DNA from 4 places in the Paenibacillus sp. EKM301P genome. Region 4 is predicted to be linked to each of the others. Evidence: a T-box and tRNA genes for the amino acid it is inferred to sense, from the RefSeq annotation. Region 4 holds a T-box; the other regions hold tRNA genes.

The links. A T-box is a leader RNA that pairs with one kind of tRNA and senses whether it is charged. The one in region 4 lies ahead of leuS (leucine--tRNA ligase), so its partner is inferred to be a tRNA-Leu.
Region 1: it has a tRNA-Leu gene. The T-box ahead of leuS (leucine--tRNA ligase) is inferred to sense a tRNA for this amino acid. The anticodon was not compared.
Region 2: it has a tRNA-Leu gene. The T-box ahead of leuS (leucine--tRNA ligase) is inferred to sense a tRNA for this amino acid. The anticodon was not compared.
Region 3: it has a tRNA-Leu gene. The T-box ahead of leuS (leucine--tRNA ligase) is inferred to sense a tRNA for this amino acid. The anticodon was not compared.

Annotation. Positions count from the first base shown of each region.
Region 1 is NZ_JAALFM010000004.1:110,818-113,936, reverse strand. It holds gene fabV (enoyl-ACP reductase FabV) at 1-128, opposite strand, end outside; gene HFD99_RS11910 (winged helix-turn-helix transcriptional regulator) at 344-700, opposite strand; gene HFD99_RS11905 (NAD(P)H-dependent oxidoreductase) at 898-1,428, shown strand; tRNA gene HFD99_RS11900 (tRNA-Leu) at 1,521-1,605, opposite strand; gene HFD99_RS11895 (N-acetyltransferase) at 1,985-2,419, shown strand; gene HFD99_RS11890 (GNAT family N-acetyltransferase) at 2,521-3,030, opposite strand; gene HFD99_RS11885 (hypothetical protein) at 3,103-3,119, opposite strand, start outside.
Region 2 is NZ_JAALFM010000001.1:561,837-564,955, reverse strand. It holds gene HFD99_RS02565 (YnfA family protein) at 1-242, shown strand, start outside; gene HFD99_RS02560 (hypothetical protein) at 338-490, shown strand; gene HFD99_RS02555 (hypothetical protein) at 526-717, opposite strand; gene HFD99_RS02550 (hypothetical protein) at 843-1,001, opposite strand; tRNA gene HFD99_RS02545 (tRNA-Leu) at 1,250-1,335, shown strand; partial or broken gene HFD99_RS02540 (MerR family transcriptional regulator) at 1,730-2,547, opposite strand; gene HFD99_RS02535 (GNAT family N-acetyltransferase) at 2,632-3,069, shown strand.
Region 3 is NZ_JAALFM010000002.1:265,710-268,828, forward strand. It holds gene HFD99_RS06660 (hypothetical protein) at 1-174, opposite strand, end outside; cyclic di-AMP (ydaO/yuaA leader) riboswitch at 288-459, opposite strand; gene HFD99_RS06665 (glutathione peroxidase) at 923-1,408, shown strand; tRNA gene HFD99_RS06670 (tRNA-Leu) at 1,558-1,640, opposite strand; gene HFD99_RS06675 (urease accessory protein UreF) at 1,903-2,640, shown strand; gene HFD99_RS06680 (Rha family transcriptional regulator) at 2,931-3,119, shown strand, end outside.
Region 4 is NZ_JAALFM010000001.1:746,462-749,580, reverse strand. It holds gene HFD99_RS03380 (CvfB family protein) at 1-200, shown strand, start outside; gene HFD99_RS03375 (class I SAM-dependent DNA methyltransferase) at 203-976, shown strand; gene HFD99_RS03370 (tautomerase family protein) at 1,049-1,438, opposite strand; T-box leader at 1,618-1,876, shown strand; gene leuS (leucine--tRNA ligase) at 1,937-3,119, shown strand, end outside.

The DNA.
Region 1 (3,119 bases), on a different contig from region 4:
ACCTTTTTAACTCCTTGTAGTGACGTGCTGTCTTTGATGTAGTCGATTTGACGATTAACGTGAGCCGCACATCCTGCAGGATGCGCAGTCGTACATATGAAACCACGAATTTTCGGTTTAATAATCATTGCAAGGGTCCCCCTACTTTGGCATTCATTTAATATTGATGGAATGGTTGTCCAGTCATAACTATATTACAAATCAGCTTATGGCTCAACATATAACATAGTCTTGAAGGTAAGTGATCAAATACTATGACACAGATATCCCCGAACTGCGACTCTACGCCAAAAAGAAAATCGCCGTAAACATCATAGTCTACAGCGCTCTTTAACTCCAATATTCATTTGGACTTATTTTCTAGCAATATCACATCTTCTCCTTTCTCTTGTCTTATTTTGATATTAGTCCTTCCCCAGGTACACATTAAATCAATAATTTCATTTGCTGTAATTCCATATTCCGTTATATAGTACTCCACTTTTGGAGGCATTTGATTATACACATGTCTGCCTATGATCCCATCCTTCTCAAGTTCACGAAGTTGCTGTATAAGAACCTTTTGAGAAATGCCTGCAATACTACGCTGTAATTCACTGGTCCTCTTTCTACCAGACATTAATAAGCATATGATTAAGGATTTCCACTTACCTCCGATGATCTCCAGTGTTGCTTCTATGCCTAAATTATATTGTTTCATACGACCACCTCTTCAAGACTAAAATAACTAAGTTTATCGAATTCATTTTATAATCACATATCTTCACTCTAAGTACCACGCACACTTTCAAGTAACTATATTACTTTATTGTGTGTATTTACATTTTTTATAGCCTACAGAATAATAATACGTATCCACAAAAAGCTAATGATGCGATGTAAGAAAGGTGATTGATGATGAAGACTCTCGTAATTTTAGCACACCCGAATATTGAAAATTCCAGAGTAAATCAAAGATGGAAACAAGAATTACTTCGATATTCCAATGAAATTACAATTCATGAAATTTATAAAGAGTATCCCAACTGGAAAATTGATGTTTTGAAAGAACAAAAGTTACTTGAAGCACACAGCAATATCATATTTCAGTTCCCTTTATACTGGTATAGTTACCCTCCTCTATTAAAAAAGTGGTTTGATGATGTTTTTGCCCATGGATGGGCTTATGGTTCAAAAGGTGATAAGTTAAAAGGAAAGAAGCTAGGGATCGCCATGTCGATTGGCGATAAAAAAGAAAACTACTTATCTACGGGTTCCGTTACATTTACGGTAGATGAAGTTATAGCCCCTTTTAAAGCAAGCGCAGTACATGTGGGCGCCGTAACATTACCCTATTTCGCTGTCTTCGGAGCCTCGTTTCAAGCAAGTGATGAAGACATTAACCAGAGTGCAAAAGATTATATTAAATATATATTCCAGCATAAATAAAATGGCTGTTTAATAGCACGCATCTTAACCATATAAAAACAGGCTCTTGGAGGCATTCAGCCAATCCAAGAACCTGTAATTGTTAGGTATAATGCGGTCGAGAGGACTCGAACCTCCACGGGGGGTTAGCCCACACGGACCTGAACCGTGCGCGTCTGCCAATTCCGCCACGACCGCATACTATGTATTGATGGCGATACTTTAATCGCCGTAATTAAAATTATATCTTGAATAGAGCTTAAAAGCAAGCCGATTTATATTATATTTTCTATGAATAATGCTAGTAAATATAAGAAAATCACTGGATATCACCAACCAGATATGGTAAGATGAACGCATCAGGAAAGGAGGTGCGTCAACATCAATAATCATATGTTGAGCGTATCCCTTACCCGGTCCGTTATTCTCTAATTTGCAGAGTTGACGGAGGCGCGGGATACGGATCAAGGCTTTAATTAAGCGCCACGGGTAAAAAGACCGTCTACGGACGGTCTTTTTTATTTCAGTATCATACTTAATATAGATAAGATTACATAATGTGAAAAGAGGCGTTACAATGTCAATTAGACCTGCGAAAGTAGAAGAGTTGAAAGAACTGGTAGCCATTTGGCTGGACGCTTCCGTAGAAGCCCACCATTTTATTGCTCGGGAGTATTGGACATCTAAAGCTGCCGAGATGGAGAACAAGTACCTTCCCCTCGCTCAGAACTACGTTATCATACAAGATGACCATACGATCGGCGGCTTCATTTCCATGATGGACGGATACTTGGCTGCTCTGTTTATACGGGTTGATTCTCAAAGAAAAGGCTATGGCAAATTACTATTAGATTGGGTTAAGAAGCAGCATGATGAGATTCAGCTAAAAGTGTACCAGTCCAACACGAAAGCATTTAACTTTTATACTAAAAATGGATTTGCGATACAAGAGGAATCTGTGGATGCTGAAACTGATGAGAAGGAATTTGTGATGATATGGACAAAACATTAATGATAATGAAGCACCTCTAGCTTTTTAGAGCAAAGGCTCCGCTCCCGTATCCATACGGAACAAGCAGAGCCTTTTACTTTTATCTACTACTGTCTAGTCTCTTATTTAAGCCCATAAACCTCGGTATATAAAATCTCTTTAAACGGAGTAAATTCCTGTTCAGACAGCGCACCTGGATAGCTCATAATTTGAAGCCGCAGATCCGTCTGTCCTTCTCTTAGAGGGGGCTGTACATATTCAAAATGGTTCAGATGGAATCCCATTCGTTCGTAAAAACCAATTCTTCTCCGTGACCATCCATCCACTGGAGGCTCAACCTCCAGCACTACCGGTTGGTCAGACTGTGATATAAATCTACCCATAAGCTTTTTGCCTAATCCGCCACCTCGTATACGGGAATCTACCGCGATATGCTCTACAAATTGAAAATGTTCAAATTCCCAGCCCGCCAAAAAAGCGACTATATTCCCCTGCTCATTTTTTTCAGTGATAATACGATAGCTAGGATGCTTCAATAAAGCCTTTTGAGCCTCAAATGTCCTGCATTCTGATGCTGGAAAAGAAGATTCCATAATCGCATATATTTCAGAAAAATCGTGTTCATTTATCATATATCCCTAGCTCCTTTACCTCTACATCCCCCCAACGACAACAGCCTGTCTTTCATTAAGAGAAAGAGGGGGTTAGACCTTGTTTAATT
Region 2 (3,119 bases), 180 kb from region 4:
GCAAGACATGGTATGTCGGACTTTGCGGCGGAGTGATTTTAGCTGTCTATGGAGTCATTGCCACCTTCCAGGTTTTCTCCTCCTTTGGGCGTGTATATGCAGCATACGGAGGTGTCTTTATTGTTCTTTCCATTGCATGGGGCTGGTGGATTGATAAAAAGACACCTGACTTGTACGATTTCATTGGTGGATTGATTTGTTTAGTAGGCATAGCTGTAATTCTGTTGCCGCGCTCAGGTTGATAGGACAAAAACCCCTTTTTTATTTTTAAAAACATGACTATAGGTCTACAAAAATAAGCTTCATATTCCGAAATAGAACTTAAGGAGGGGGTTCTATGAACTGGAATCAAATGAAGCTTAGATTGAAATTTGGCAGTGCTATGCCGAAGAGTGAAGGTAATTTCTCTTTTGGTCTCTTGTGTGGACTCTCCATCAGCATTGTGCTGTGGATCTCAATTATTGGTTGGATCATGCTTATCTTCAAGTGATGCTTAACAAAAACCTGTGACTTATAATTCATGCTTTATTTTGTAAAATCATTACGTAGTTTGTCTATTCCACGGCCTACGGCTTCATCAATCATATCGGTAGCTGCAGGTGAATCGGCACCAGGGTCAGGAATCCGATCAAATCCTGGTTCACGCTTATCCAGAGATTGTTTATATTCGATTTGATCGTCAGTAAGACTCTTTTTTTTTGAATTATGTTTTTTCATAGCACATTACACGCTCCTTCTTAGGCATGGTCAGTTCTACACTTTACATAAACGCTTATGCTCCATATTAAACGCTTATAAAATAAACCGGGAAGGATAAATCCCGCCCGGTACTTTCCAAACAACTAGCGATGCTCAATCAAATCAATCGCTCCCAGAACAACATGAGCCAGTCCGAAACCGAGAATGCCTGTAGCTGCAAGTTTGTACTTACTGCTCAGCAACACAGCGCCTGAAGCCGATACTACCGTCCCAAGAACAGCTGGAATCATACCTTCACGCATTCGTAACACCCCTTCTGGTGGTTTGGAAAGACGTTTATTAGTGTAGTTCAAATGTGCACAAGTTATACAAAAAGAGAAATTTTATTATTTTTTAAAAAAACACTTTACAATTTGATAAAAATATCGTATTATAAGTTGGTGCCCAGATGAACGACATTTACATAACGAGAACACTTCTTAGTAAGTAAGCTTCTCAGATACTTGTAAGACAAGAACAAGTAAGTGTAAAATAGCGTTCCTAAATGCTTGCCGGGGTGGCGGAATTGGCAGACGCACAGGACTTAAAATCCTGCGGTAGGTGACTACCGTACCGGTTCGATCCCGGTCCTCGGCATCCTAGTTTATTGCATGAAGCCCTTGATAATCAGGGGCTTTTTGCTTTTTTTAGGGGTTGAGATCTAAAACCCATATCATAAGGGGCGAGTGCCATTTTCACTTTTGGGGACGGATTGGGGACAAATTTTTGGATTTACGCATAGCTTTGACATGAGTGGATACTTCCTCTATATGCATATCTGCATACCTCATAGGCTTCATTTTTTATGGAAAGGTAAAGTCTTCAGACTGAGTCGCTCTTGATTAACGCATCAATAACTTTGGTTGCTTCTTCCTCAAAATAGTTTTTCTGTTCTCTTTACGCCTTTCTTATCCTCGTTACTAATATCCGCTAGAGGATTATTTTTCGTAGCCTGATGAAGGAGAGATTGAGGTAAAGTAGGAGCCTACCCTTATTCTAATATGACTTCCATCATAATTTTGGTAATATAATCTTTTTCCCGGTATTTTACCACGGCATCATATATATATTCTTCATAAACATAATCTCCTAAAGATAAGTTTAGTCGATCCATTTCCGAAAAAAGTCGATCATAGGTTTCATGGATGCTCTTTTCTTCACCAATATGGTAGCCCGTTAGAAAATATCCTTTCTTAGTTTTCAAATAAGGATAGTCCTCCCGAGGATTAGGTTGCTTTATGTACAGATAACTGTAGTTCGTATATTCACCCTTTAATACTTGCTCTTTTTTTGTGATACCCCCAATAGGATATCCTGTATCGAGAAATGATACATATAATTCGTCAACAAATTCTGAAACCACTCTCACAAAATCTTCTTCCGAAATATTTTTTATATTTTTACTAAGATAAAGTGTTGCTTCTGCGTGTTCTTCAAGAGAAATCTGATGAAAATCTAACCGCAATGCCTCTTCCATGAGTTCTATTTTTGCGTCAATGATCCTTTCCGTCATTTCAATTTCTTTTCTTTTTTAACAATGTTCTCTTTCTGTTGGTGCATTAAAGATAAAAAGCTGGCAGGTGATTTGTGTTTCATATACTGCTGGATTTCTTTGAGTGACATTCCAAGATCTTTTAACAATTCAATCACGTTGAACCATTCTAATTGACGAATAGAATAAAAACGATATCCTTTATCGTTTTTGTAAATCGGAGAAAAAAGGCCAATTTGATCGTAATAGAGTAATGTCTGTTTATTAACTTTACATAGATCGGAAAATTCCCTCGGAGTAAAGTACTTTTCATTCATTTTTGAGTGCCTCCCTTGACTATATAGTTACTATATACCATATGATCGTTTTGTAGACAAACTAAATGGAAAGGTTTTGTTATTATGTTTAGCGAAATTCGGGTTGTAACGAGCTCGAATGAAAAAGAAGTACTTTCCTTAAGCATAGCTAAGGATCAGCGACAGTTTGTAGAATCCATCTCACAGTGTTTACAAGAGGCTAGGGAGGATACTCGTTTTGTACCAGTAGGTCTGTATAAAAATGGTATACCAGTGGGTTTTGCTATGTACGGTAAATTTGAAGACGAAGTCTGGTTCGATCGGTTTCTAATAGATGAGCGATTTCAGGGAATGGGCTTGGGCAAATATTTTATGGAAAAGCTTATTTCATTTTTAGAAAATGAGTACCCTGGCCACCATATTTATTTAAGTGTTTATGAAAATAATATCCATGCAATTCAATTATATAAACAATTTGGATTTACTTTCACAGGTGACTTTTATACACCAAAAGAAAAAATAATGAATAAAAGAAATCAATGAGATTGATAAGTTTTGAACATAGGATGTAACTATCAAAGGAGATTAAATGT
Region 3 (3,119 bases), on a different contig from region 4:
CGCTTGCATCGTATTGATGCGCACAATGTGCTCCACACCCATTTTTTTGAGCTGTCGTTCCTCCTGGGTGCTATTTGTGAGAACTGCAAACGCCAATTTTTTGAACATAAGCAATTTCACAAAACTTCTGCCCGCTTCATTCGGTGCAGTGACAATAATTAACCGACCTTCCATCAGTAGCTCCTCTCCCGGTATAAAAAGACAACAAAAAGAAGCCGAAGGAAAAAGGCTTCCTCCGGCTTCATACATTCCATGATAAAATAAACCATGGCTGCACACGGCGGTTTGTTGCCTCTCCCTGTACGCTTACGAGGTTAGCTGTCGGATTCGGACGTGAGAGTCGCCCTATTTACGGCACTTGGCCGGAAAATTCACCCCATGAGACACACGGCTTGCAAAGCCGTATATACTCGTTGGTTCCCCCGCTTTTGCAACTGCAAAATTCAGCGCTTTAGACAATTCGTTGTTGCTTCATTGTTGTTAATTTGAAATTACGTCTTGAATCATACACCCGTGCAAGGAAGACTGTAAAGCTCAACGGCAAGGCTATAAATCACCCTTTAGAGCATAGAAGATTAAGGATAACGCTTACAACCAACCTATGCTTCTCGTATCTCTCTAAAACTCTGTATTTCACCTCTTTTTGAAAATGAAAGGCATGTCAATATTGGCGTAGGGTATGGTACGGTTGCCCTTTATTTATAAAAAAGAAAGAAAATGCGCTATATGTACTAGATAATTATCGAATGAACCCTCTTTTATAAGAAGAAACACCTCAATTTGCTCCATTTGAAGTGCGATTTACCGTTTTGAACAAAAGACGATTTTACAATGCACAATGTCTGTAGACTCTTCTGGACTTGCAACCCCTTGTTGAATGGTTCACAATTTAATTGTAGAATATTGAATTAGGAGGGATATCATGAGCGTATATAAATATGATGCACAGACCCTACAAGGGGCACAAATTCCGTTATCCACATACGAAGGGAAAGTTCTTCTTATCGTGAATACTGCCAGCAAATGTGGGTTAACCCCCCAGTACAAGGCGCTACAAGAGCTATATGACCAGTATCATGAACAGGGGCTCGAAATTTTGGGATTTCCCAGCAACCAGTTCGCCAAACAAGAGCCGGGTTCCAGCGAGGAGATCTCCGAGTTTTGCCAACTCAATTACGGAGTGACTTTTCCCATGTTCGCCAAGACAGATGTTAACGGTGATCAGGCACATCCTCTATTTCGCTACCTGACCCACACTGCTCCAGGCGTATTAGGCTCCAAAGCGATCAAATGGAATTTTACTAAATTCTTAATTACACGAGAAGGTAACGTATTTAAGCGTTATGCGCCGCAAACCACTCCAGACAAGCTTGTAGGAGATATTAAGAAGCTTTTGCAGAAAAACTGACAATCTTTATGCATTACAGTTAACGAGCGGTCCGTTGTCCATACGACCGCTTCTGTGACGGGAGGATATGACGAAAAGTATTTAACAAAAAAAGCATCCCTTCACGTAAAACGTGTCAGGATGCTTTTTCAACTGGGTACTGCATATAATGCGGTCGAGAGGACTCGAACCTCCACGGGCGTACGCCCACTACCCCCTCAAGATAGCGTGTCTGCCATTCCACCACGACCGCATGTCATAATGTATTGAGGCAACAGATTTATTATACTCTCTCAGCAACAATTTGTAAACAAGAATATTATAATTATTTTTAATGTAACTTTATATAACATATATAAGCAATAAAATTATTTAATTTGACACAATAGAGCTTTAAGTGTAAAAATACATTACATAAATGTTCGATTTCTTATTACAAATCAATATTCAAGTCAAATAACATCACACAAATATTCACTTCAAGGAGGCGAACCGTCCTGCATAAAGGTAACCGGTTGCTAAACTACGCATTATTGTTGGACCCTTCCTTACCTATTGGTGGTTTCACCCGTTTCTACGGATTGGAGGAGCGTTTCCGCGCCGGACACCTGAACAGTCTTCAGGATCTGAAACATTACATGCGAGACGATTGGTATCCTCAAATCACAACCCTTGACGGCATGGCCATTAAAAGTCTGTATGCAGCCATCCAGCAGAATGACGGTTGGCGGATCGCCCTTATTGATAAAATGTTGCACACCCAACATCCTTCCTCGCAGCATGTAAAAGAGTCGCGACTTTCTGGCCAGCGACTGCTCAAGCTCACCAAGGCTCTTTATCCTTGGCTCGCATTTGACCAACTGGAAGACACACTCACTCAATACAATGCAATTGGCACACTCGCTACTGTCCACACTTGGATTAACTCCCTCCTCGGAAGCGATATAGAACAGACCATTCACGGCTATTTTGCCACAGCGGTATCCTTCTGTATCGAAGATGCCTTTAGACTGCTCAATCCTCCTTATGAGGAAAAAAATCCTCTTATCGATCATATGACCAGCGAGTTGCTTACCACCTGGAAGAAGATTAACAAACCTACGCCAAGCTCATATCAGCGCCATCTTTTCCACAGCCATCGGACCAGCTCCTATATCACTCAGCCACCCTATATGAGCCATAGCAGCCAATTGAATGCATCCAGACCCTTTTCCTCCTCCGTCCTATTTAAACACCTTCCAGCATCCCTCTGATGCGTCGTTTACCAATCTAGCAGTCACAATAAAAATACTCTGCCCTTTTCTCAAGCGGCAGAGTATTTTTATTCATGTATCCCAAATTCACACCAATAACAGACCATAGTCGGATTATTTTCACTTTTTGCACTTAATTAAGTAATTATTTTAACGAAATACCGTATTTAAGATTGTATAAACACGTATAAAAGTGTATCATAGTTTTAGATGGTTAATTCTAACATGTTTACTGATGATTATTATATCACACCAATTATTCCGTAAGAATCCGTAAGGGGCGATTTCTCTTGAACAACAAAATGCCTGTCACCTCCTTCGGGTGGGCCATCAAACAAAGGCTTGTCGAGCTTCGGCTGGATCAGAAAACATTTTGCGAGACACATAATATTCCGCCTTCACGCTTGTCCAATCTGATTCACGGCACCCGCAAAGCACAAAGGTACAGAAAACAAGTTGCTGCAATTCTGAATATCGAC
Region 4 (3,119 bases):
TGAAGGAACGTCCGGGTGGCGGTATGCCATATTCTGACGCAACGCCGCCGGATATTATCAAGCAACGGTTTGGTATCAGTAAATCCGCCTTCAAGCGTGCGATGGGCAAGCTGATGAAGGAAGGGCTGGTTACACAAAAAGAAAACTGGACCTACCTGGTGGAGAAGATGCCTAAACCGAAGGACGGGAATGGGGAATAAAGATGGCTTCTTACCGCAAGTTTGCCTATGTGTATGATGAGCTAATGCAGGACATGCCGTACCCGGACTGGTTGCGCTTTGCACGGCAGGCTTGGGATCGATACGGTATGCCACATACAGTGGCCGAGCTGGGCTGCGGAACGGGCTCAATTACGATTCCACTGGTTAACTCAGGCTTCGAGGTGGCTGGCATCGATTTGTCCTCTGACATGCTGGCAGTAGCCCGTCGCAAAATGGAAACTACTCCTCAAGGGCAGCGATTGTTTCGTGAGGGGAGCGTTCGCTGGATACAGCAGGATATGCGAGAATGGATTTTACCGGAGCCCGTGGATTCTGTCATTTCTTTTTGCGATTGCCTGAATTATTTACTTGAGGAAGAAGATATCATTTCTACTTTTCGCAGAACGTATGCTGGTCTGAAGCCTGGTGGAACCTTTCTGTTTGATGTACATCATCCCCAGACATTTTTGCGTTATGATGAAGAACAACCATTCGTACTGGATGAACGCTCTATTTCGTATATCTGGACATGCGCATTGGACACTCCCCGTTGTGAAATTGAGCATCATCTCAGTATCTTTGCGAAAGCAGAACATGAAGGACGCGATCTGTACCAGCGTTTTGAGGAAATTCATGTACAGCGTGCTTATGATCCAGCCTGGATGAAGGCAGAATTGTCCAAAGCGGGTTTTCGTGATGTGAAGGTATATGCAGATTTTGAATGGGTAGAAGCAGCAGATGACGCGGCGAGACTTTTTTATGTCGCTGTAAAATAGCTAGGATTCATTGAGCTAATATAGAAAAAGAAAGACGCTTTTCATGAAGTCATGAAGGGCGTCTTTTTGCTCTCATATATTCACTTTATAGTTCAGCTGAAGTTCATCACCCGGTACACCCCGAATGCCCCAATTCTGTTTCGGGGTTTCAAATATAGTAATTTCAAGATCCTGTGGAGAAATACCCAAAAGATCGTTAATTCTTTGAAATAACAGATTGATGAGTTGCTTCTTAGCTTCTGTCGTTCTGCCTTCGAAGATACTGATTTCAATAATGGTGTATGCGTCGGAGCGACCATCTGCATATATAAAATCTTCATGATTCATAGGGAAAAAACGATGAAACCTCTTGTCTGGAGGATAATTGAACGCATCCACCACGGCAGAGTGAATCACCTCTGAAAGTTGCTTTTTGATCGGATTTAGCTTTTCTTTTGTCCCGAAAATTTTAATCTGTGCCATGTCTCCACTCACCTTTCTTATCTCATCTCAACTTGAACCATTGCAACTTGGAGTTATTATAAAACATTCGTATTCATGTGTCATGGACAACTAGTATGAAGATGGCGCTTCGTATCAAATGTAGTCCTTATTTGACTTTTTTCGCGGTTTTCAATATAATAGTGCCATTATTAACGGTTAAATAATCGCTGATGAGGAATAGTAGTTTTGTCTGGACATGTAGAGAGCCGGCGGGTGGTGCAAGCCGGTTGACAGTGCAAAGCGAACTCACCTCGGAGATATGCGTCCAACGCAGGAAAGCACCTATATAGGTGTCAGTATCCTGTTATTAATACGCATCGGATCACCTCCGTTATCAGGTGCAAAGGGAGTAGAATGCGAAGAACGCTTTCTGCTAACTAGGGTGGTACCACGGGAATATAACCTCTCGTCCCTAGCGCTGACACGCTACGGGATGCAGAGGTTTTTTGTTGCATACCGTTTGAGGAGGAAAAGACAATGACAGACACACAGCCGAAGCACGGCTATCAACCGCAAAGTATTGAACCAAAATGGCAGAAATATTGGGATGAGAACAAAACGTTCCGCACTGGGGAAGAACCGGGTAAACCGAAGTTTTATGCTTTGGATATGTTTCCGTATCCGTCTGGAGCTGGTCTGCATGTAGGCCACCCGGAGGGATATACAGCTACAGATATTGTTTCACGTTATAAAAGAATGCGTGGCTACAACGTACTGCATCCGATGGGTTGGGACGCCTTTGGTCTGCCTGCCGAACAGCATGCGCTGGATACAGGCGAGCACCCACGCGAAATTACGGTGAAGAACGTAAATAACTTCCGCCGTCAAATCAAATCACTAGGCTTTTCATATGACTGGGATCGTGAAATCAGCACAACTGATCCTGATTATTACAAATGGACACAGTGGATTTTCATCCAGCTGTACAAGCGTGGCCTCGCTTATGTAGCTGAAGTGCCCGTGAACTGGTGCCCAGCACTGGGAACGGTACTGGCGAATGAAGAAGTAATTGATGGTAAGAGTGAGCGTGGCGGTCATCCGGTTATCCGCAAACCCATGCGTCAATGGATGCTGAAAATTACGGAATACGCCGATCGTTTGCTTGACGATCTGGAGGAACTGGACTGGTCCGAAAGCATTAAGGATATGCAGCGGAACTGGATTGGTAAGTCTACCGGGGCAGAGGTTCATTTTCCAATTGAAGGCTATGACGAACAACTCACAGTATTTACAACCCGTCCAGATACATTGTTCGGTGCAAGCTACTGTGTGCTGGCCCCAGAGCAGGAATTGGTGGATATGATCACTACACCTGAGCAAAAGGACGCTGTACAACAGTATCGTGAACAAGCTGCTCGGAAAAGTGACCTGGAGCGTACGGATCTGGCCAAAGATAAAACAGGCGTATTCACAGGAGCTTATGCAGTGAATCCGGTGAACGGCGAAAAGCTGCCAATCTGGATTGCCGACTATGTACTTGCAGGCTACGGAACAGGTGCAATTATGGCAGTACCGGGCCATGATACACGTGACTGGGAATTTGCCAAGAAGTTCGGATTGAAAATCACTGAGGTCGTTCAAGGTGGAGACGTGGACAAAGAGCCATACACCGAGGATGGTCCGCATGTCAATTCAGGCCTGCTGAATGGACTTACCAATG